DNA from 3 places in the Virgibacillus sp. MG-45 genome. Region 3 is predicted to be linked to each of the others. Evidence: riboswitches for the same ligand, from Rfam matches in the RefSeq annotation. Region 3 holds a riboswitch; each other region holds the start of a gene.
The links. Region 3 has a riboswitch for cobalamin ahead of SPK86_RS14865 (acyl-CoA thioesterase). Riboswitches for the same ligand answer to the same signal wherever they lie in the genome.
Positions count from the first base shown of each region.

Region 1: another riboswitch for cobalamin. It lies ahead of SPK86_RS13345 (DUF4430 domain-containing protein); the one in region 3 lies ahead of SPK86_RS14865 (acyl-CoA thioesterase).
Region 2: another riboswitch for cobalamin. It lies ahead of SPK86_RS08500 (ribonucleoside-diphosphate reductase subunit alpha); the one in region 3 lies ahead of SPK86_RS14865 (acyl-CoA thioesterase).

Region 1 is NZ_JAXOFU010000013.1:40,710-49,106, forward strand. It holds gene SPK86_RS13330 (helix-turn-helix domain-containing protein) at 1-428, opposite strand, end outside; gene SPK86_RS13335 (ferredoxin) at 618-875, shown strand; gene SPK86_RS13340 (ECF transporter S component) at 930-1,454, opposite strand; gene SPK86_RS13345 (DUF4430 domain-containing protein) at 1,460-1,906, opposite strand; cobalamin riboswitch at 2,057-2,244, opposite strand; gene SPK86_RS13350 (ATP-binding protein) at 2,293-4,059, opposite strand; gene SPK86_RS13355 (response regulator transcription factor) at 4,059-4,775, opposite strand; gene ccsB (c-type cytochrome biogenesis protein CcsB) at 4,919-6,109, opposite strand; gene resB (cytochrome c biogenesis protein ResB) at 6,135-7,775, opposite strand; gene resA (thiol-disulfide oxidoreductase ResA) at 7,795-8,373, opposite strand.
Region 2 is NZ_JAXOFU010000006.1:115,454-123,850, reverse strand. It holds gene SPK86_RS08510 (ribonucleotide-diphosphate reductase subunit beta) at 1-21, opposite strand, end outside; gene SPK86_RS08505 (flavodoxin) at 2-436, opposite strand; gene SPK86_RS08500 (ribonucleoside-diphosphate reductase subunit alpha) at 604-2,841, opposite strand; cobalamin riboswitch at 3,008-3,204, opposite strand; gene SPK86_RS08495 (LysR family transcriptional regulator) at 3,315-4,220, opposite strand; gene gdhA (NADP-specific glutamate dehydrogenase) at 4,525-5,910, shown strand; gene SPK86_RS08485 (BCCT family transporter) at 6,333-7,898, shown strand; gene SPK86_RS08480 (hypothetical protein) at 8,142-8,397, opposite strand, start outside.
Region 3 is NZ_JAXOFU010000018.1:8,057-16,453, forward strand. It holds gene SPK86_RS14845 (MMPL family transporter) at 1-32, opposite strand, end outside; gene SPK86_RS14850 (AAA family ATPase) at 181-783, shown strand; gene SPK86_RS14855 (class I SAM-dependent rRNA methyltransferase) at 780-1,979, shown strand; gene SPK86_RS14860 (LysM peptidoglycan-binding domain-containing protein) at 2,327-3,739, shown strand; cobalamin riboswitch at 3,938-4,125, shown strand; gene SPK86_RS14865 (acyl-CoA thioesterase) at 4,358-4,861, shown strand; gene SPK86_RS14870 (YaiI/YqxD family protein) at 4,985-5,434, opposite strand; gene SPK86_RS14875 (calcium-translocating P-type ATPase, PMCA-type) at 5,619-8,273, shown strand.

The sequences.
Region 1 (8,397 bases), on a different contig from region 3:
CAGGCTATAATATCAGGGATATCTATAATCGGAATAAAGGATTTATTTTTCATTTGACTATTAGTATACGTTTGAATTAGTAATAGCAAACGATTCATAAATGTAGGCGCAATGGATTCAAATTTAAGTCCGTTAAAATAAGCGCGAAAGTCCGTTGGTACTTTCTCTATTTCAGTAACGGATAAAAAACTATCTTTTATAGCTCCTTTCATTATCAGTCCATCGCTTCGCATCTGTTGGATGACAGCTTCGAAAGTGTCTATATGTAACGTTTTATGAATACCAAAGAACCGTTCTAATTGGAATATTTCAGCATCATGGATTGTTTGAATGGATTTCTTTCCCTTTAGAAGATAGAAAATGGAGTTAATTGATCGACGATCTTTTATTTGCGATAACGCATAATCTATCACCTTTTCTAGGTACATTTTCAAATCTCCAATCACTATTTCTCTTTATTTTGTAATGTCAATTATTGAAATGAAGTTTAAACAAGCTTACAATCTATTATAGAGGAGATGATCAACCAATTGCATCCTTCTTGGGTGATTTTTTATTAATTTTAAATTATTAACCGATCAAGCATATAGATTTCTATTTTTTTAGGAGGACTCCTCATGGAAAAACGATTTTCAATTGTTGATAAAGAGACATGCATAGCATGTGGAGCCTGTGGCATAACTGCACCAGATATCTTTGACTATGATGACGAGGGACTAGCTTATGTAGTCCTTGATGATAATAAAGGAGTAAAGCAAATTCCGAATGAATTAGAGGACGATTTATTTGATGCCCGTGACGGCTGCCCGAGTGATTCGATAAAAATTGGAGAAACTCCTTTTAAAGGTGATCCGCTGAAAAATGAGTCTCGTTAAATCATGCTATGAAAAAAGTGCTTTCCTAATTCGGCGGAAAGCACTTTTTTATCCTTATAATTGATGTGCATTATAAATGGGGAAATGCCCATTTGCATATTTTTTTATCAAATAAGCAAGCATTGGATAAAATAAAACAATGAATATTGCATTCCCGATTGCATGGTTTGTATCAAATGGAAGTCCTACGATATAGTAAGCCCAAAACATCTGACCAGAGATTTGATAATTTGTTAAGGAAATGATAAATCCATACAAATATCCACTAAAAACTGCGAATAACACGATGACAAATAAAGGGATGCGTTTCGGGAACTTACCGAGCAATCCACTAAGTATGCCAATTATCCCCCAAGAAACGATTTGCCAAATCGTCCAAATGCCTGTACCGAGAATCATATTAGACAAAAATGTAACGAGAAACGCCATGAGAAGTGCGGAAAAAGGTCCTAAAAGCATTCCACATATAATAATAATTGCAGTAGCAGGCTGGATATTCGGCAGAAAAGTAAATACGATTCGCCCTACAATAGCCAATGCAGCTAAAATTGCTAATAATGTAAGTTTATAAATGTTCACCTAAATCATTCCCATGATTGTAAATCAAGCGTTACTTTGTCACCTGGTTTAAGCTTATACTCAGCAGCACCAACATTAGCCACTTCTCCATTTACGGAATACATCCAAGCTTTTTTCTCATCTTTTTTTGGGGCGATTCCTTCAACAGCGTTAATAAATCCGCCTTCTTCTTCAATTTGGAAGTTTTCCTTTAAGACATCCATTAAAATAGCATCTTCTTTAATTGGGACTTCCTTTTCTGTTATTTGCTCTTTTCCCTTGTCCTTAGAAATTGTAATAACAACTGTTTCTTCTTTTTCTTTGCTGTCACTTTCATTCCCCGATGCTTGCTGTTCTGTTTGATTGGAAGCAGGTTTATTTGATTTTTCCTCGTCAGTCGACCCGCAACCAGCTAATAAACTTGCTACAAGCAGTAATGGAAGTAAACGATAAATCCACTTTTGTACCTTCATTGTTTCTCATCCTCCATAATAAAATTATTGAGGAGAAGAGCGTTACTTAAAAAAGCTGACTCCAAAAGAGTCAGCTTTTAACGACATACCTAACTACACAATGATACTTTATTGTCCGTTCGGCTGTCTCAATCGCTTTTCCCTCGAAGCATTGACACAATTGAAATGGCAGGTCTACTGACTTGTGACTAAAGCCTACTCCAAGCCCTTCCCATATGAATGTTCATACAGTGGTAATGCTTGTTTCGATTATCACTTACAGTTGCGAGGACAGCTTCAGCTTTTCACTGAATTCCCTATTAAGTACATTACTGTACACCAATTCCAAACATTGTATTCAATTCAATTTTAATCATAACAGACTTTTTGAAAAATGAACAGATTCTCTACTCTGTTTTTGCCGGAATCTTAAAGGTAAAGGTTGTACCATGTTCTAGCTTACTTTTAACAGATATTGTGCCTTGATGTGCATCAATAATATTTTTAGCAATCGCCAGACCTAATCCAGTACCTTTCTTCTTTTTGTTTCTTGTGCGAGACTTATCCGCTTTATAAAAGCGTTCAAAAACAAACGGAAGGTCTTCTTCTGGAATTCCACTTCCACTATCCTCTACTTCTGCGTGAAAATTGTTTCCATCATAGCGCACAAATAGGCTCACAAATCCATTTTCACTCGTATGTCGAATGGCATTATCAATTAAGTTCGTAAAGACTTGTTCAATGCGATCAGGATCAAAACAACCTATGTCCTGCTGTAATGATGTTTTCAACCTAAGATCAATGTGATTATCGTCTGAAATCCCTTTAAATTTACGCACAATCCGTTTAATATACGGCTCTAGCTCCACCTGCTCTTTATGCAATTGAATATGCCCTGCTTCCATGCGTGCAAGATCGAGTAGCTCATTTACAAGTCTGCTTAAGCGTAGCGATTCTTCATAAATGATTTGTGCAAGCTCGTTTTTTTCCTCTTTCGATTCTGCAATATCATCAACAATCGCTTCGCTATACCCTTGTAGCATAGAAATAGGTGTTCTTAATTCATGCGAAACGTTCGCAATAAAATCCTTTCTGAGCTTGTCCAGTCTTCTTTCTTCAGTCATATCACGAATAACCGCAACTGCTCCTCGAACGTACGATTGATCATATAAAGGGGTCATAATCATAACCCAGCTTCGTCCTTGTAATGTAATTTCTTCAAGTACTTCATTTTCACCTTGAATTACTTCTTTCAAAATCGATTGTAATGGCGTTGGTAGCTTCATTTGACCTTCTTTAAATGGGATATTCATTTCATAGTACCAATCCTCGATAAAGCGATTGGCTGGTGGATTTGTCACAATCATTTCACCTGTTCTACTCAATGTAATCACACCATCCGCCATCGAGCTGACAATACTTGAAAGCTGTTCTTTTTCTTGACGAAGCGCATTTATATGAAATTTAAGCTGCCTTCCCATACGGTTAAAAGCCATTGCTAATTCACCGATTTCGTCATGTGTCAAAATGGGTACTTTCGTATTAAACTCTCCCCGTGTAAGATCAAAGGCGGCTTCACGCATCTTTATAAGTGGTGAGGTGATCCGGGTCGAAAGAAAGAACGCAAAAATCGTCGTCAAAATAATGGCAATTCCTGCTGCTAAGAAAATAATTTGCGTTGTTTCAGCCTTTGTTTGATCCACGACACCAAGGGATTGATAAATGACAACTGCACCATTTCCACCGTCAATTGGAACACCTACGACTAACGCACCCATTTCATCTTCTGGAAGGTCAATTTGTTCTTTAACCTTTTGCCGATTTGCTAATACATGCTGCAAGTTCGCTTCATTTTGAAGCCATGTTTCACTAATGTTAGAAAGATGTGGATCGCTGCTATTTGAAACCCAAACCGATTGATCAGGGAAATAAATAATAATCCTACTTGCCGGATCTTTTACACGCTCTGTTGTTTCAATTGTCAAAGCATGATCATCATACTGCTGCACCATGACAGATACCTTGGTTGCTGTTTGAAGCATATCCTTTTCCGCTTCATCAATATGGAAATTTTCGAAGAATTCCAGTAAAAGAATTGTTAAAATAAATAACACGAAAGAAACTAGCAATAAAATTGTTATTGCTAGTTTACCTACTACGCTTCGCCAAAACATTATTCTTCATCCACCTCAAATTTATAGCCAACACCCCATACGGTTACAATCATTTTAGCAGCGTCTTTTGAAACATTGTTCAGTTTTTCACGAAGCCTTTTTACATGGGTATCGACGGTTCTAAGATCACCAAAAAATTCATACTGCCATACTTCTTTTAAAAGATGCTCGCGATTAAATACTTTATCAGGTGCTTTTGCTAAGAAACAGAGAAGCTCATATTCCTTTGGTGTTAAACTTACCTCTTTTCCATCAGCAGTTACGCGATGTGCATCATGATCAATTGTTAAATGCGGAAAAACAAGAATATCTTTCGCCTGTGTCTCCGTTTCATTATAATTAGATGCAGAGGATCTTCTTAATAGTGCTTTTACGCGAAGCACAACTTCACGTGGGCTAAATGGTTTTACGATATAATCGTCAGTACCTACTTCAAACCCTTGCACTCTGTTTGATTCTTCTCCTTTTGCCGTTAACATGATAACAGGTGTGTTTTTTTCTTTACGCAGCTCCTGACAAACTTCTATCCCATCCATTTCAGGCATCATCAAATCAAGAAGAATAATATCATAATTCTTTTTTAATGCTAATTCTAGTGCTTCTTGTCCATTTTCAGCTTCTTCTATGATAAAATCCTCTCGCTCCAAATACATACGTATTAAGCGGCGAATTCTCTCTTCATCATCAACTACAAGCACTTTCGTTTTTGCTTCCATAAGAGGACCCCCTATTAACGATAAACATTCTATTTCTTAGTATAAACGAAACTGTTAAAAATGTATAAGAAAAAACATGATATCCATGTTGTTTTCCTACTGGACACCATGTTTTTCATTTTTTTAAACCCTACAGCTATTACTTACGCATAGGAGTGTAATCCAGCAAGTAATAGATTCACTCCTATTAAATTAAACATGATAATGGCAAATCCACCTACTGCAAGCCATGCAGAACGTTCCCCGTGCCATCCTCTTGATAGACGTAAATGTAAAAAAGCTGCATAGAAGAACCAGGTTATTAATGCCCATACTTCTTTCGGATCCCAACCCCAAAAACGATCCCATGCTATTTGTGCCCATATGGCTGCAAAAATCAATCCACCTAAAGTAAATACCGGAAATCCAATTGCAACTGCGCGATAGCTTACTTCATCTAACAAATCAGGATTCGCTTTTTTTAATATAGGTTGAATAGCAGCACCAATACGTTTTCTTAATGCTAACCTTGTTAAAAGGTATAGCAATGTTCCTGTAAGGAAAGACCAAATGAGTGTATTAAATTTACGAGGTGCATCCTTACCATGCATCCATTCCGGCGTTTCAAACCATGGCTCCATCGTACCTTGTGTCATTGCTTGTGCTTCTTTAGGGCCAACAATTGGCGGCATATGATAATTAGCAGTTACTTCATTACCGTTTTCAACATAGTTAAACTTAGCTTCATAGCCTGTAATATTAAAGATGACCGTAATGACGCTAAATCCAATAAACAATACTAGCGTATAGAGAATTAGCTCTAACCAGGTTGTACGCTTACTTGACACAGATTGGTCAATTTGGCGAATGAGATATATGAGTCCAGCAACAAAGCTAATTGCTAATATCCCATTCCCTAAAGCAACGGTTGTTACATGAATATATAACCAGTGACTTTGTAGTGACGGAACAAGAGGTGCAATATCTCTTGGAAACATACTTGCATAAGCAATAACAATCATTGCCACTGGAAGCGCAAATAATCCAAGAATTGTAAATCGATATATAAAATAAAGAATAATAAACGCGAGCACCATTGCCATTCCGAAAAATGTAACAAATTCAAACATATTACTTACTGGCGCATGTCCACTAGCCATCCACCTCGTAACGAAATAAACGAGTTGAGCTAAAAATCCAATCACTGTAAGTGAAATACCAATCTTTTCCGCAAGCCCTTTTTGATTGCTATTTTTGTTTTGTTTGATCGTTGCTCCGAAAAATGCCGTTGCAATCAAGTATAAAATAAAAGCAGTATAGAGCATCGTACTACTTATTTCTAGTAAGTTCCCCATCCAAACTCCTCCTTAAAAGTGAGTGCTATTTATCTAATTCTTGTTGATCTCTTACATTATTTACAGATGTATTGGCAATTGCTTTTTCAATATCTTTCTTTAGTCCAAACCAATTTTTATTCGTATGTGCCGCTAATAGCAATATATTTTGATTTGGATGAATCCATATGCGGCGATGCTGCCAATACATTCCCTGTATAACCCCAATCATAAATATAAGTGCACCTAATCCAAATAAAGGTAGTGTGTAATCTCGTCGAACAGTTAGTCCACTAGCGTTTCGAACATCAAAATCAGTTATTCCTAGTTTATATTCATTCTCTCCCGTAGCATCGATATTTCTTCCAATACCTGCAAAGCTGATTTCAACATCATCTTTGTTTGGTGGATAAACAAGAAAAACAAATGCAGGGTTGCGCGGATAATTTGTTTTTGATTTTGGCTGTCCATTGTACAATTCATAGTCTGGTAAATAATCATCAATCTTTACGACAAATCCATTATCCAGCTTGTACTCATTCTTTGGATTAGTAAGGTCAATTTGAAACGTATCGATAGCTTTTTCTTCTGGATCATCCGTTTTATGAAGCTTAAAAGACATGCTAGTAAATTCATTTAGCTGATAACCTGCTTGATACAACGTATAGCCATCAAACTTCAATGGGTGATTTAAGCGAATTTCGTCCTCTTTTACCTTTTCTAATTCCTTTGTTGAACCGACAACACCATCATCTTTCACTTTGTAAATAATAGCATTCGTCTGAAAATTACTCGGAATCATTTCGCCTTGTTTCTTGATCGCTTCTTTAAATCTCTCGTCGTTTTCATCATATGTTTCCAATATAAATTTTTTGTTTTCAATAAAATATTCCCCGTCAGTACCAGGAATGACTACTTGCTCTCCTTCACGTACCCAAACATATTGATCAAGATAAAAAAGTGGTGTCGTTCTTAATAATGCTGCGATTAAAATAATAATTAATCCAATATGGTTTACATATGGCCCCCACCTAGAGAATCTCCCTTTCTCTGCAAGGATATGGCCATTATCTTCACTTATTTTATAGCGCTGACGTTGGAGCTCGGTTTTTAATTGTTCTACTTCATCATCTGACACGTTGTCTGTTTCACTATAAAAGCGTTGACGACTAATAAACGTTTTATGACGCTTGGGTTTTTGTCTTTTTAGTGCCTTATACAATGGCACAAATCGATCTAAACTACAAATTACAAGTGAAACGCCAATTAATGCGATTAAAAGCATGTACCACCATGAACTATAAAGATTATGAAGACCTAGCTGATAAAAAATTTTACCGAAAATGCCATAACGATCTTCATAGAATACTGCTGGATCACGAGAAATCGCATCAGTAGGTATGTATTGTTGTTGTGGATAGATAGTTCCTATTGCTGATGCAATTAAAGCGATGACAATTAACCATACACCAACTTTAACTGATGAAAAAAAAGCCCAAGTTTTATCGATAAATGACTTATTGTACGTTTGCGATCGTCTTGCAGTCCCGTCATAACGCATATTTAATAATTTTTTCGTATCATTACCATCGATATGCTGATTTTTCTCAATAGGCTTCCCACATGCTTCACAAAGAACTGTCCCCTCTGGATTTACATGACCACATTCACACTTAATGTTATTCATCTATATCTCTCCATCCTTATCAGTTTGAAGCTGGTTGGATGTCCTTTAAATGCCCTTCTAATTTTTCTAATGTTAGGGCACCCTCCACCTTCTCAATAATTACCCCTTCTGGATTGATAAAATAAGTAGTAGGAATTGGGCCGATTTTATATAATTCTCTGACTAAGCTTTTGTTGTCAAAAGGAATTGGAAATGTAAGATCATATTTTTCAATAAATTTTTCAACAACAAATTCTGTTGCATCTAAACTTACCGCAATAATTTCTACCCCTTTATCCTTATATTCTGGATATAGTTTTTGCATATAAGGCATTTCCTCTTCACACGGCTTACACCAAGTTCCCCAAAAATTTAACATGACCCCTTTTCCTTTAAAATCACTTAATTGCACCGATTCAAGCTCATTAAATTGGTTGACTTGTTGAAGTTTAAAATCTGGTGCTTCATCTCCTACCCCATAAATTGCTTTATCCTTCTGAAAATTAGCGACCAATGCATAGACAATTGCGGCAAGCAAGATCACCAAAATGATTGACCGGAAAATAAGCCGGTTCCTCTTTTTCCCCTTTTTAGTAGCCTTTATTTGATCTAAGCTCATTGAAAATCACTCCTCGCACCATTA
Region 2 (8,397 bases), on a different contig from region 3:
ATCAAGCAAAAGCTTTGGCATTTTCAAGAACCCCTTCCAACCAATTAACAATTTTCAATTCCTGATTTCCTCGTGGAGATTGTTCAATTTTTAATCCTGGCCACTTACTTTCATAAAAGCGCACTAGCTTGTCCACTGCTAGACAAAATAGGTCATCTCCACCAAACTGTGTATCTCCTGTTCCAAATACAGCTACATTTTCTGGCTTGTAGCCAATTTCTGCTACAAAGTCCTTTACTTCATCAGGCGTACTGCCTTGATCCCACGTAAATGTACCGATAAAAATGAAATCATAATCAGAAGGAAAGACAGGAGGATCGATGCCAATTCGATGCATCGATACTGCTAGCCCATCCATTGTTAGCCTATTCGCAATGAAATCTGCTACTTCTTCTGTATTTCCGCTGTATGATAAATAAGCTACCAACGCTCTCAACGTGAGCCCTCCTCATATAATAATCCAGGCATCGATTTTGAGCCTAATTATTCTGAACCCTATTCAAGCATACAAAGGGTTATAAATCCAATACCTTTCCCTACAGGCGGATGCTGTCACCGCTGGTCTTTTTATTAGAAAACCATCACTTACAAGTTACAATCTAATTAGCTCTCACACCATTCACATTCTTCCACATCGTTAGCTGTTGAACGTACATAGTATGTTGTTTTTAAGCCTTCTTTCCATGCTTGTAGATGTAACTCAAGAAGTACAGAAGCACGGATGTTATATGGCACATAGAAATTAAAAGAAATACTCTGATCGATATGCTTTTGTCTAGCGGCATTTTGCTTTACCGACCAACGCTGATCAACAATATAAGCACTCCGGCGATAAACATCATACGTATGATGGCTTAAATCTGGTGCTGTCGTCGGGATTTTAAAATCCTTCTTTTCTTCATGGTAAAAAGGTTTAAAAATCGGATCAATGCTGGCAGTCGACCCCGCAATAATGGATGTTGACGAATTAGGTGCCACAGCCATCAAATACGCATTTCGAATTCCGTGCCTCTTAATTTCTTCTTTTAGAGCAGTCCATTTTTCATCCTGATAGCCCTTCGTTTCAAAGTACGCTCCATTGCTCCACTGGCTACCTTCAAAAGCAGGATAGCTTCCCTTCTCCTTGCTTAACTGAAGACTTGTTTTAATTGTGTAATAAGCAATTCGTTCATATAAGTCATCTGCAAAGGCTACCGCTTCTTCACTTTCCCAATGTATTCCCTTTAAAGCAAGCAGGTGATGCCAGCCAAATGTCCCTAAGCCAATCGCACGATATTTTTTATTTGTCATCTGTGTTTGTAAAATCGGTAACGTATTAATATCAATTACATTGTCTAGCATACGAACCTGTATGGAAATCAAGCGCTCTAATGCATCATCTGGTACTGCTCTACCCAAATTAATCGAGCTTAGATTACAAACAACGAAATCTCCTGCGTGATATTTTTTAACAATTGTTTGATCCTGTTCGATAAATTCTTCAATAAATTGTGTTGGAGACTGATTTTGGGTAATTTCTGTACAAAGATTCGAGCAATAAATCATACCGGCATGGGCGTTACTATTTTGCCGATTTACTTCATCACGGTAAAACATAAACGGTGTTCCTGACTCTAATTGCGATTTTAGGATACGTTTCATAATCGTAATTGCCGGAACTTGCTTTCGAGATAACGTTTCATTAGCTATGCAAGCCTCGTATTTGCTCCGCCAAGAACCAGATCCTTTTTGCTCATCGTAAAAGTCTTCTAAAGAAAATCCCATGACCTGTCTTACTTCATGCGGGTCAAACAAATACCAATCACCACGCTTGTCCACTTGTTCCATAAAATAATCCGGCAAACAAACACCTGTAAAAATATCATGTGCACGCATACGATCGTCACCATTATTTAGCTTTAAATCAAGGAACGATTCAATGTCTGTATGCCACACATCCAAGTAAATCGCAATGGCACCTTTACGTGTACCGAGCTGATCTACACTTACTGCAGTATTATTTAATTGCTTAATCCACGGAACAACGCCACTCGACATTCCTTTAAAGCCTTTAATAGCGCTTCCTCGCCCACGGATTTTCCCCATATACACACCAATTCCTCCACCATTTTTAGAAAGCTTGGCGATATCTGAATTACTATCGTAAATAGATTGCAAGCTATCATCAACGGTATCTATAAAACAACTAGAAAGCTGTCCATGCGTTTTTCCAGCATTGTTTAAAGTTGGGGTAGCAACGGTCATATATAAGTTACTTAATGCCCAGTACGCTTCCAGTACGAGCTCTGATCTATTTTCCTCTGGCTCATCCTGCATGAGGTGCATGGCAATAATCATCCAACGCTCCTGTGGTAATTCAAATGGATTCTTTTCATGGTCTGTTGCTAAATAGCGGGTTGCCAATGTATGAATCCCAAGGTATGTAAACAGTAAATCTCGCTTCGGATCGATATGTTTTGCAAAGTGCTCGATCTCACGCTGCGTATATTGTTCGAGGAGGTGTGGCGAATAGATTCCTTCCTCTATTAATCGATTTATTAGTTTATAAAAACTGCCATATTGATTAGATACAGCTTCTCCTCGATTGCGCGCTGCACGTCGATATAAATCTTGCAAATAAATGCGCGCAGCTAAAAAAGTCCAATCCGGACTGGCTTCATCGATGTTTTCTAGTGCATTCTTTACAAGAACATCCATTGTCTTCTCCATAGAAGATTCTGGAGAGATGGCTTTTACCGCCTTTGCTTTATACATTTCTGTATCAAGCTGTAACCCCTTATTTGCTTCATCGATCACGTGAATCATTTGCTCTTGATGATTTTGCAGAGCTTCTGTTGTCATGGCAATTCCTCCTGTTTAAAAACAATATGTATATAGCTTAATAAACACGTTTTACTAGAAACGGATTCCCAAATAAAAAAACCGCCCACCTTCAGTGTGAACGGATTAAACGACAGAAATAGCCTATGCACTCCTACCGTTTCACCATTCTATCACCCCGAAGAAATGAAACTAATGAATTATGGCAGGTCTCCTGACTTGTGCTTCCTTCTACTAGGTGTCCTTCCCATATCGCTGCCTATCAAGCACTTCGACACAGTGGATATCCCGTTCGTCCACACTTACAGTTGCGGGGGCAGCTTCGGATTTAAACCGAATTCCCTTTTAAGACAATTTCTTGTCACCGTAACTCAAAAACACTATATATAGTGTTTAAATTATTAAAAATAACAATATATTGTATTTAAAGACTATCATAGAACATTCTTAAAAGCAATAGCGTATCATTTCATTTTTTATAAAAGAATCGATTTTTATTTTTGATATTGCTCTAGCCTTCTAAAAAAATGATGCAAAAACGTATGAAATAATTTTTCTGTCGGCAGTAATTTTCGTTCCTCAGAAACGAGAACCCCAACTGTTCGCATAATACTCGGATCTACGATAGGAACCTTTACTGCTGAGCGAGGAATATTATCTACCAATGTTATTTCAGGCACTAACGCTACTCCTAAACCAGCCGACACCATTCCTTTCACTGCATCCATATCCGCTCCTTCAAAGGCAATATCCGGTTGAAACCCATGCTGCTGGCATGCTTTTAACGTGATATCACGAAGCATAAAGCCCTCCGGAAAAAAGATAAACGCATCCGTTCGAAGCTGATTTAATTTAATTGAGGATGCGGTTGCAAGCGAATGGTTTCGGGGCAATAAAGCAACAATACGTTCATGAAACAGAACGCTTCCTTCCATGCCTTTCGTTTCCTTTGGTAATGGTGCCAATAACGCAAGGTTAATGTTTCCGCGATGAACCCAATCAATTAATTCATGATATGCTCCTTGATTTAGCTCAAATTTTACATTTGGATATTGCACACGAAATGCTGATATCGCTGTTGGCAACAGATAAGAAGCCATACTACTTGTATAACCAATGTGAATCGTTCCACGTTCTGGCTCCATATATTCCTCCACAACTTGTAAGGCATTGTTAATGACATTCATAGCCTGTTCCATATGATCTAAAAAAATCCGTCCCATTGGCGTTAATCTTACATTGCGCCCTTCACGAATAAACAACTCTACTCCAAGTTCCGCCTCTAAATTAAAAATTTGTCTACTGACAGCAGATTGCGCAACATGCAACGCATTTGCTGCTTCTGTAACATGCTCTCGCTTTGCTACTTCTATAAAATACTTAATTTGCCTTAGCTCCATAACGTCCCTCCTTACCAAACTTTTCTTCGTTACTATATTCCGACTTTTCCTTTTCATTATCTCATATCGGCATTAATTATATCTATAATTAATATTGCTTCGATCATTTTCAACCGTTACAATGAATAGTAACATCGTATATTCTTATAGAACGTTATCGGACGTTGAATCAAACAGGTGGTACGTATTAGAGATCGGATGCGATTTTATACGGTTCTTGCATTGGGTATCATTATGAATACGGATTAAAACAAAAAGTCGGCACACTTGCCGATTTCATTTATTTTTAGGAGGGAATGAATGTATGGAAGCATACGTAAAAGATACCATTTCAAAGGAAGAAGAGCTTGTCCAAGCATATATGGATGAGGTTTTTGAAACGATCGTGAAACGAGATCCACATGAAAAAGAATTTCACCAAGCTGTAAGCACAATCTTCCGTTCTATTAAACCAGCTCTAGTGAAAAATCCCGCATATAGAAACCACAATATTTTGGAACGTATCGTTGAACCAGAACGCTTAATTACATTCCGCGTGCCATGGATGGATGACAATGGCACCGTTCAAGTGAATCGAGGCTTTCGCGTTCAATTTAATAGCGCCATTGGACCATACAAAGGCGGACTCCGTTTTCACCCATCTGTTAATACAAGCATCGTAAAGTTTCTTGGCTTTCAACAAATTTTTAAAAATGCACTTACTGGTCAACCAATTGGTGGTGGTAAAGGCGGTAGTGATTTTGATCCTAAAGGAAAATCCGACCGTGAAATCATGCGTTTTTGTCAAAGCTTCATGTCAGAACTAGCGCAGCATATCGGCAAGGATATTGACGTTCCCGCTGGAGACATCGGGGTTGGGGCAAAGGAAATTGGATATTTATTCGGGCAATACAAGAAAATGCGGAACACCTTTGAAGCTGGCGTTCTAACAGGAAAAGGCCTAAGCTATGGAGGGAGTCTTGCCCGTAAAGAAGCAACAGGATACGGAACGATCTATTTTGTTCAGGAAATGCTTAAGGATCATGGCTTTGACATAGCTGGAAAAAAGGTTGTTATTTCAGGATCTGGAAATGTCTCAATTTATGCAATGGAAAAGGCAATAGAATTAGGCGCCAAAGTCATTGCATGCAGTGATTCAGACGGGTATATTTATGATGAAAGTGGAATCTCCTTGGAAACGGTCAAACAGTTAAAAGAAGTCGAAAAAAGAAGAATTCATGATTATGTAGAATTTCATCCAAATGCCCATTATCAAGAAGGCTGTACTGGTATATGGTCGATAGCCTGTGATATTGCACTTCCTTGTGCTACACAAAATGAAATCGACGCAGCTGCAGCACAGACACTAGTAAATAACGGAGTAAAAGTGGTTGCCGAAGGGGCGAACATGCCATCCACACCTGAAGCAATTGGGATATTTCTAGAAAGCAACGTCTTGTTCGGTCCTGCCAAAGCTGTAAATGCTGGGGGTGTAGCTGTTTCTTCTTTAGAAATGGGACAAAACAGTTCACGAATGGCTTGGTCTTTTGAAAAGGTCGATACGAAGCTCCAAGAAATTATGACCGATATTTATCAAAATTGTAAAGAAGCCGCAAAGGAATACAACCAACCTGGAAATTTAATCGTCGGGGCAAATATTGCCGGTTTTATTAAAGTAGCTGATGCGATGATTGATCTAGGTGTAATATAATTTACTCTTTATGTCCATTTAACAAGCTTATCGCTTTTGTGATAAGCTTGTTTTAATGTGGAATCGCTAGCATCTTTTAATATAGTCTGAAAATCATCTATATTATTTACAGGGGTAACATAGCGATTAAAATGTTACTCTTTTTTTCATTTTCAGCGGAACATGTTTCACATTTGTAATAAGTGGGTAAATTAAAATGGAGTTTTTTTGGGTTTTTAGATTCATTATTTTTGAACATATACGCTCGCATCATACATCCCTTGAAATATGCATTGTGATGCTCTTCTGCATTCCGCTTCCTTGGATTACATACATTAACTCCATTTGTACACATTCATTTAAACCAACACCATTCTATCGCATATTGTATGAACAACAAATATGCTACATTTAAAAAAGACAACACGAAGGAGATTATCGTTATGAAAGCAAAGTTAATTGATTGGCCTACTTTTATTGGAGCTTTAATCCTTATTTTAGGCGTTTCCATCCCATTAGTTGTTTATCCAACCGCTGGCAAGAAAATTGTAGATATGGCAAACGCATTTATGACAGGAAATTTCGGCATACTTTATTTACTTGTCGGATTAGCTGCATTTGCCTTTCTTATCTTTGTTGCCTTTAGTAAAAACGGCCATATAAAGTTAGGTAAACGTGAGGACCGTAAAGAGTTTGGGACTTTTTCATGGGCAGCCATGCTCTTTGCAGCAGGAATCGGCTCTAGTATTCTTTATTGGGGAATGATCGAGTGGGCGTATTATTATCAAACACCCCCATTCGGGATTGAAGCTGGCTCAAAGGAAGCCATTTCGTGGGCATCCACATATGGGATTTTTCATTGGGGTCCTATTGCATGGGCAATTTATACATTGCCAGCTCTTCCGATCGCATATTTTTACTATGTTCGAAAAAAGCCTGTATTAAAAATTAGTGAAGCTGTAAGACCTGTGCTTGGTAAGCTCGTGGATACCCCGCTCGGTGTCGTGATTGATGTGTTATTTATGTTTGGTCTTATGGGGGGCGCTGGAACAACACTTGCCCTTGGAACCCCTATGATTGCTGAAGGTATCCATGATTTAACAGGTATCCCGATAACACTTGGGATGAAAGCGGTAATTATGCTTTTATGTACGATCATTTTTGCTGTAAGTGCATATTCCGGATTACGAAAAGGAATTAAAATCTTAAGTGATGTAAACCTTTGGTTAGCTATCTTTATATTACTATTTATATTTATATTTGGTCCAACACTTTTCATTAGTGAAACAACTTTTACAAGCATCGGGCTTATTGCGGATAATTTCTTCCATATGGCAACATGGCTCGAACCATTTGGAAATTTAGCTGGTTTTACCGAAACCGAATTTCCCGAATCATGGACCATCTTCTATTGGGCTTGGTGGGTTGTTTATGCACCATTTGTTGGACTTTTCGTAGCGCGAATCTCTCGTGGTAGAACAATAAAAGAAATGATATTAGGGACAATGATATACGGAACGTTAGGCTGCTTACTTTTCTTTGGTATTCTTGGTAATTTCGGTCTATATTTACAGCTAACAGGAAGCTTTGATGTTATTAGTTTTATGAACGCTAATGGAGCACCTGCAGCGATAATTGCTATTTTACATCAGCTACCAATGTCCAATATCATCGTCGGTGTATTTACGGTTCTCGCAATTATTTTCTTAGCAACAACCTTTGATTCGTCGTCTTACATTCTCGCTTCTGTCGTTCAAAAACAGGTGCAAACAGAACCATTACGTTGGAATCGTTTATTTTGGGCGTTTACATTATGTTTATTACCACTCGTACTGATGTTTGTAGGCGATTTAGAAACGTTACGAACAGCAAGTATTGTTGCTGGGTTTCCAGTTATATTTATTATGTTTTTACTTGCTTGGTCCTTTTTAAAGGCCTCTAATCACGATTTACGAGCGGCACGAGATTATGATCCACCAACCATCTATATTAATCGCAAAACAAAGTAATAAGGGCTGAGGCATTCTAGTAAATGTAAAAAAGTCAGATCGTTCATCTTTTGATGGACGGCCTGACTTTTTATAAGGTCTTTTTATCACTCTTTGAGGTAGCACCTTTGTTGACTTACACTACAGAGGCTGCTTTCCGCGGAAACGAATTCAGGCCCCATTCGTTCCAGATACCTAAACAGAGGATAATTTGATTACATATTTATGGTGAGTTGTATCAAACCATTACAATTTTGTTTTGAACTAATGGAATATTTCAGACTCTGCTATTAGATCCTCTAGCTTCATTTGTACGGCATCTAAATAAGCGTCTCGAGCAAATAAGCCGATTCGTTTAATTACCATATCTTCTGCATCAAATAGTAAAAAGTAATTTTCATCAAACATATAATATGTTTGCATCGCGTGGTAGATTGTATAATTTGGGTAGCTATTTACTAGCTTATCAACAGAGTCATTCATAACGATTCCAGCTGTTGTATGCGCATCTTCTGCTTCT
Region 3 (8,397 bases):
TATGCGACAATGTTACGAATAAATGTAAGCATCGTAATTCATCTCCTTCTTATTCAATGCTCTTATTTTAAGTGTTGAATATGAACAGAAGATGAATAGGATGTTTCAAAAAAGTTTGTATGAGGCGCTTTTAGGCTAGCTTTTTGTGGTAAGCTAGAAGGAAAGAATAAAGGGGTTTTCATGATGATTATATGGTTGAATGGCACCTTTGGCGTTGGCAAAACGACGCTTGCATTTGAATTAAAGAGGCGCTTGGACCAGGCAATTGTTTATGATCCAGAGCATTTCGGTGCTGTTTTCATGGCGAATATACCGAGAGTTATGGCAGAAGCTGACTTTCAAGATTATTCGCTCTGGCGTGAGGCGAATTACAAGCTGTTGCACCATATATCAGAGACGTATAATGGTCCCATTATCGTCCCAATGACATTGACAAACCCATCATATTTTAATGAGATCATAGGAAAACTAAGACGTGATGGAAGAAACGTTCACCACTTTGCATTAATGGCATCTCCGCAAACAATAGCGAAACGATTACGAAAACGGCTGGAAGGCAGTCGGAGCTGGAGTTATCGACAAATGCAGGGGAGACTGCAAAGCTTACAAGACACGCAGTTTGGCATCCATCTTTTAACCGATGGGAAAACCGTTGATGATTTAGTAGAAACGATTGCTTCCCGATGTGAGCTTTCGTTATTGCCAGATAAACGTACAATATGGAGAAAAAAGTGGGACTATATCAGCATACAAATGAAAGAGAGATTGGTTTGGATAAAATGAATAGAGCGATTATCGAAGTAACCGTAAAAAATAAATATGAAAAATCCTTTCAAAAAGGATATCCATTAATACATAAGGACGCAATTGTTGAGAATGAGCTAGAAGGCAAAGAGGGAGCGATCCTTCATTTGAAATCGGCACATGGAAAGTGGATTGCGAAGGGATACTATGGGATTCAAAACAAAGGTATAGGTTGGGCATTAACAATCGATCAACAGGTGGACATTGATGTGTCTTTTTTTAAGCAAAAGCTAGAAAAGGCCTTGTCCAAGCGAAAGTCATTTTTCACAGATCCGAATACGACTGCTTTTCGCGTTTTTAATGGAGAAGGCGATGGTATCGGTGGTCTCACGATTGATTATTTTGATGGCTGTTATTTAATGCAATGGTATAGCCTTGGAATTTATTCATATAAGGAAGAAGTACTAGAGGCATTCGAACAGGTTGTCGATTATCAAGCAATTTATGAGAAAAAGAGGTTTGATCATAAAGGACAATATATTGAAGATGATGATTTCGTAAAAGGAACACGTCCTACCTTCCCAATCATCGTGAAGGAAAACGGCATGCACTATGCGGTGTATTTAAATGATGGTGCCATGGTTGGCATATTTTTAGATCAACGTGAGGTTCGCCAAGCGATTCGAGAAAAGTATGCAAACGGAAAGCATGTGCTAAATACATTTTCATATACAGGAGCTTTTTCGGTAGCGGCTGCACTTGGTGGGGCTCGAAAAACGACTAGTGTTGATTTAGCAAAGCGAAGCAAGCCGAAAACCGTTGAACAATTTGAAGTTAACGGAATTGATGTTGCAGTGCAGGATATTGTTGTCATGGACGTATTTGATTACTTTAAATATGCCAAACGGAAAGGCTTCACCTTCGATATGATAATCCTAGATCCGCCAAGCTTTGCCCGATCGAAAAAACGAACATTTTCAACTGCAAAGGATTATCCGATGCTATTGAAAGAAGCAGTTGCTATCTTAGAGGAGGATGGCTTCATTGTTGCATCCACAAACAATGCCTCTTTTGGAATGAATAAATTCAAAGGGTTTATCGAGAAGGCGTTTCGCGAGATGAATGCTTCTTATAAGATTTTGGAGGAATTTTCCCTTCCTGCTGACTTCCAAACGATCTCAGCTTATCCAGAAGGAAACTATTTAAAGGTTGTCATCCTTCAGAGAACATCATGACTAGGCATAGATAAAGAAATATTATTCAAAACTACCCATTTAATAAAGTGGGTAGTTTTTTGTGGTTGTAGGTATGATCCTGATAGATGGAACAAGGATTGTGAAAAAGAGAAATCTAATTGCCTTAGAGCGGTGAATTTACTTCCTGATTTTTTTTCAAGCGTTTATTAATCTCTGCACTATATCATGTATTAACTTACATTATGATACGTTTAATGCTGAACAGCCCTACCCTCCTAGGCCACGTCTTTTTCCAATCTAGTGGGCTTTTATTTGCTACATGGTACCGGGACAAATTCACAATGAATAACATGATAGGTAGATATGTAAGATTGGGAGGGAAGGATATGAAAATACATGTAGTGAAGCGTGGCGATATACTTTGGCGAATTGCCCAGCAATATAATGCGGATTTAAACGAGATTGTATTAGCAAATGAAATCAAGGATCCAAGTGCACTTGTTGTTGGGCAAGCATTAGTTATTCCAGAGCGAGGGCGGGAATATGTTGTGCAGGCTGGCGATAGCTTGGAGGAGATTTCAAGACGGTTAAACATACCAGTTGAATCCCTTGCTAGCGTAAATAATATTACAAATCCATCTTTAATTTATATTGGGGAAGTTTTGCAATTGCCTTATACCACTCATCAAGTTCAGCCAGGGGAGTCATTGTGGCAAATTGCCAAACGGTATGGGATTACGGTTAATGAGCTCGCTGCCGTAAATGGAATAGCTAATCCATCACTTATTAATCAAGGGCAAATGCTGCGAATTCCTTTGCCAAAAAAGCCGACGAAGGAGGTCAACGCATACACAACTGAGATTAATGAGCAAGGGGCAGAGGAAGTGCTCGTATTAGGAAGAAATTTCACGTATTTATCTCCATTTATGCACCGGGTAAAGGAAGATGGAACAATTAGTGTACTTCAGGATACAACGATTTTAGATGCAGCACGAACTACAAAGGTATCGCCGCTTTTAGTGATTACTAATTTCAAAAATCGAAAATTCGATTCGGATTTAGCAGCTGCAGTTCTTCGTAACGCAGATGTTCAAGATAAACTCCTTACAAATATCGTTTCAACGATGAAAGGGAAAGGCTATCGTGGCTTGAATATCGACTTTGAATATGTATACCCAGAGGATCGAGAAAACTACAATGCTTTTTTACGAAAGACCGTTTCTCGGTTGCATCCAGAAGGATTTACAGTTTCAACAGCATTAGCCCCAAAGGAGCGCGGAGAGCAACAAGGCTTATTGTATGAAGCACATGACTATAAAGCACAAGGACAAATAGTAGATTTTATCATTTTAATGACCTATGAGTGGGGGTGGGCAGGAGGAGAACCGCGAGCCATTGCACCACTTAATAAGGTAAAGGATATTCTTGATTATGCAGTAACAGTAATTCCGCGAGATAAAGTAGTTGTAGGTATGCCACTGTATGGCCGTGATTGGAAAATCCCATGGGTACAAGGAACCTTTGCCACTTCAGTTAGTCCACAGCAGGCAGTACAGCTTGCTCTAAAATATGGAGCAGCGATTCAATATGATATGGTGGCACAATCTCCGTTTTTCCGCTATACAGATGAAAATGGACAACAGCATGAAGTATGGTTTGAGGATGCAAGAAGCATGGCTGCGAAATATAAGTTGGTGCAGGATTATGGCTTGCGAGGTGTTAGTTATTGGGTGCTAGGCAATGACTTTCCACAAAATTGGGCCGTGCTTCGTGACCACTTTACGATTAAAAAAATATAACACGCATTCAAAACATCTTTGGCCTTGAATCAAAGGTGTTTTTTTGCTACATCTAATGTTAGGAAAAAGGAGTTGCGTGTATTTTTGTCGAAGTTCCTTAAAGAAGGAAAAGCATATGAAGCGGGCAGAAATAGTATAGAAAAGTAACAATTTATGTAGAATAAGATCCCTTATGTTACAATAAATAATGGAACAAAAATTAAATAATCGCCACATGGTGACCTTGCTTGCAAGGTTGAAAAGGGAAGCTGGTGTGAGTCCAGCGCGGTCCCGCCACTGTAATGTGAAGAATCGACTTGTATACACCACTGATTTCATTAGAAATTGGGAAGGTAAGCGATTCGTTGAAGCAGAGCCAGGAAACCTGCCATGCGGAAGGACATTTTTTCCTACGGGAGATAGGAGGGTGTGACGAAATGATGCATGTTAGGATACATGTGTATTTCGACTAGGCCGAAAACCTTCTATATCATCTTAGAAAGGTTCTTTTTTTATTCCCCATGAGCCTGCTACTTAAGTGAGGGTCAAGTTGCACGTTGCATGTTGTGCTCAACGAACAATTAGTGTGGGATAGAAGAATCACCGCGGGTTGAAGCTTCACTATAGGGAGGAAACGGAGTGCAGAAGAAAACAATAAGTGAAACAAAAACAGTGCAAACGCGATTAGTTTTGCCGCCAGATACAAATCATTTGGATACTATTTTTGGTGGGAAGGTGCTAGCATATATCGATGAAATTGCAGCATTAACAGCAATGAAGCACGCAAAGAGTGCGGTTGTTACAGCTTCTATTGATTCGGTTGATTTTCTCTCATCCGCTAAGGCAGGAGATTCATTAACCTTGGAAGCCTATGTAACCTATACAGGAACAAGTTCTATGGAGGTCTATGTAAAAGTAGTTGCACAGGATTTAATTAAGCATGAGGAAAAGCTTACTACCGAATCATTCCTAACAATGGTAGCTGTGAATGAAGCGGGGAGGCCAATTCCGGTTCCAAAGGTATATCCAACTACACCTGAAGAACAGCAGCTTTATGATTCTGCACCATCTCGGAAAAAGCATCGCGAAAAGCGTGTAGCGATGCGACAACAGCGTCAAACAATGCAGGTAAGCAATACGTAAATGAAAAGAAGAGACGATTAGAGCAGGAGGCAATGTTAGCAAATATTGCTGTAAGACGGAAAAAAGCAAGCGCTTTGTTCCGTTTTTTCCTGCTCTTTTGTGTGCGCTTGCAAAGGGATGTGCCTATTCTTTAGCCCTTTGGACGGTTTGCAGGAGTAAGACGGTGAATTTTTCCCGATCCTCCTCTGTAAAAGGCTTAGGACCTTTTGTACGTTGGCCTGCGCGTCTCGCTTTTGCACTTAAGTGCCGTGTTTGAAGCAGTCGATCGATGTTATTTTGTGTGTAAGCAAATCCTTTATGGTTAAGGACATGGCATCCTTTTCCTAGTCCAAGCGAGGCAAGTCCGTAATCCTGTGTAATTATAATATCGTTTTTTGATACGAGTTGAATGATGCGATAGTCAGCAGCATCTGCCCCGTGATCGACATAAACTGTTTTTACCCCATCTGGATCCTCTTCATGTGAAAAGTGATTAAAGCTCTTCACGAGAATTACTGGAATAGCTTCTTGTTGCCCGATTGTTATCACAATATCCTTTACAGGACTTGCATCTGCATCTACATATATATTCATTTCTGATTCTCCTCAAATAATATTTCGAATATCTCATATAATAAGTTAGAAAAAATAGTGTCCATCCTTGCTGGAAATTGTTGGACAGCGTAAATATTGCTACAATAATCATAAATCAAGTGTTAGCTTTTTTCGATTAATAACAGACTGGATTCTATTATTATTAGATGAAAGAAGGGGTAACATGGAAGCGGAAAAGGATCAACAAGCAGAAAATCTACACAAAACTAATGTGGAACAAGGGCTATCAGCAGAAGAGGCAGCAAAGCGGTTAGCTACGTTTGGACCGAATCGCTTTGAAGAAACAAAAAAGGCATCTTTTCTAGTCTTGGTTTGGCGGCAAGTAAACAGCTTACTTATTTATATTTTAATTGCTGCGGCAGCGATTTCAGCAATAGTCGGTGAGTGGAGCGATGCAGTCATTATTTTGCTCGTCATTGCCTTAAATGCGGTAATTGGGGTTGTTCAAGAATCAAAGGCTGAAAAAGCTTTGGAAGAATTAAAGAAGATGTCTACTCCAAAAGCTATTGTTCGTCGAGATGGAACAACACAGGAGATCCCTTCTGAAGAGGTAGTTGTTGGTGATGTTATATTACTCGATGCGGGTAGATATGTACCAGCAGATGTCAAGCTTGTTGAAACAGCAAATTTAAAAGTAGAAGAATCTTCTTTAACAGGAGAATCGTTAGCGGTCGACAAGGATGCGAACTGGCAAGCACCTAGTGAGGATGTTCCTTTAGGAGATCAGAAGAACATGGCATTTATGTCCACGCTTGCAACATATGGAAGAGGAACAGGCATTGTCGTTCGAACCGGAATGGCGACAGAAATTGGTAAAATCGCGAAGATGCTGGCGAATCAGGACAAAGAGATGACCCCACTTCAGAAAAAACTAGACGAAGTCGGAAAAGTACTCGGAATAGGTGCGATTGCCATTTCAGCAGCCATTTTTTTAATCGGATTTTTACAGGGACGCGAACTCCTCGATATGTTCCTTATTGCTGTTAGTTTAGCAGTAGCAGCTATTCCTGAGGGGCTTCCTGCTATTGTAACAATTGTACTGGCGTTAGGTGTCCAGCGAATGATAAAACAAAACGCCGTTATTCGTAAGCTGCCTGCGGTAGAGACACTTGGTGCGGTTAGTGTTATTTGTTCAGATAAAACCGGGACATTAACGCAAAATCGGATGACGGTAACAAATGTTTTTACAAATAATAACTATACCAAGTTATCTGATGTGGCGATTTCAGATCCGACCGTTGAACGGTTTATAAAAGCAATTACATTATGTAACGATGCAACGATTGATCATGAGAAAAAGACGGGTGATCCAACAGAAATTGCCTTAGTTGAAGCGGCGATGGCATTGGGATTATCCAAGCAAACGCTGGAATTAGAGCATCCTCGGGTTGATGAGCTTCCATTCGACTCGGATCGGAAAATGATGTCTACCGTTCACCAAGAGGATGGACAGCAGGTTGTATATGTCAAAGGGGCACTAGAAAGTGTTTTTCCAAAGCTTGTTTCCATTGAAATCAATGGAGTTGTACAGCCGATAACAGATGCCGATCGTGCGAAAATAATGCAGCAGGCAAATGATATGTCCGAACAAGCGTTACGTGTATTGACGGTTGCTTATAAGAAGCTTTCAGATGAGAAGAGTGGCGAAGCACTAGAGGAAGAGCTTGTATTTCTTGGATTAACAGGGATGATTGATCCACCTAGAGAGGAAGTAAAATCATCCATTGAACAGTGTAGTAATGCAGGGATTCGTGTTGTCATGATTACCGGAGATCATCAAAAGACAGCACTTGCTATTGCAAAAGAGCTGCATATTGCAGCCCATGAAGATGAAACAATGACAGGAAAAGAACTAAATGCTATTAGTGATGCAAAGCTGGAAGAAAAGGTAGACACCATTCGTGTATTTGCTCGTGTTTCTCCAGAGCACAAGGTGCGTATCGTCCAAGCACTTCGTAACCGTGGGAAAATCGTTTCGATGACAGGTGACGGGGTAAATGATGCGCCATCCTTGAAAGAAGCCGATGTTGGCGTCGCCATGGGAATCACCGGAACAGATGTTGCGAAAGGGGCAGCAGATGTTGTCTTGACCGATGATAACTTTTCGACAATAACTGCTGCTGTTGAAGAAGGACGTAACATTTATAAAAACATTAAAAAATCAATTTTGTTTTTACTTTCCTGTAATCTCGGAGAAATTGTCGCGCTTTTTATTGGAATTTTAATGGGGTGGCCTGCGCCATTAACGGCAGTGCATATTTTGTGGGTGAACCTTATTACAGATACGATGCCTGCTATTGCACTAGGGGTTGATCCAGATGATCCGGATATTATGAAAGAAAAGCCAAGGAAGGCAAGCGAAAAGATTTTCTCAAGCGAAAACATTGCGTTTAGTTTGTGGAACGGGGCGCTAATCGGGGCGCTTACGCTTTTTGCCTTTATGGAAGGGTTAAAGGTATATACAGGCTCTGAATCGTTGTTCTCCATGGATTTAAAGCATCTTTCTGGTGATGCATTAATCCATGCACAAACGATGGCATTTATTACATTAAGTGTTTCGCAGCTATTTCATTCCTTAAATTTACGGAATGAGCGGAAATCCATTTTTCAAGTGGGTCTCTTTACAAATCGGTGGTTAATTGGAGCGATACTTCTTGGACTAGTCATTCAAATTACGATTGTCAATATCCCGCTTTTCCAAGGGTTATTCGATGTTCGTTCACTAGCCCTATTAGATTGGCTATTCGTGATCGGGTTATCGATTATTCCTATCGTTGTTAATGAAATTGTGAAAGGAATCAAGCGTGTCTTTGTATAAAATATAAAGGAAATGAGACAAAGCAAGCGTATTTGTATTAAAATAAGAACACTAACACCGCAGTTTGAAAATGGGTTCGCGATCCCTGGCACGGCTCAACCCCCTCGGAAAAGAGAAGCTGCTT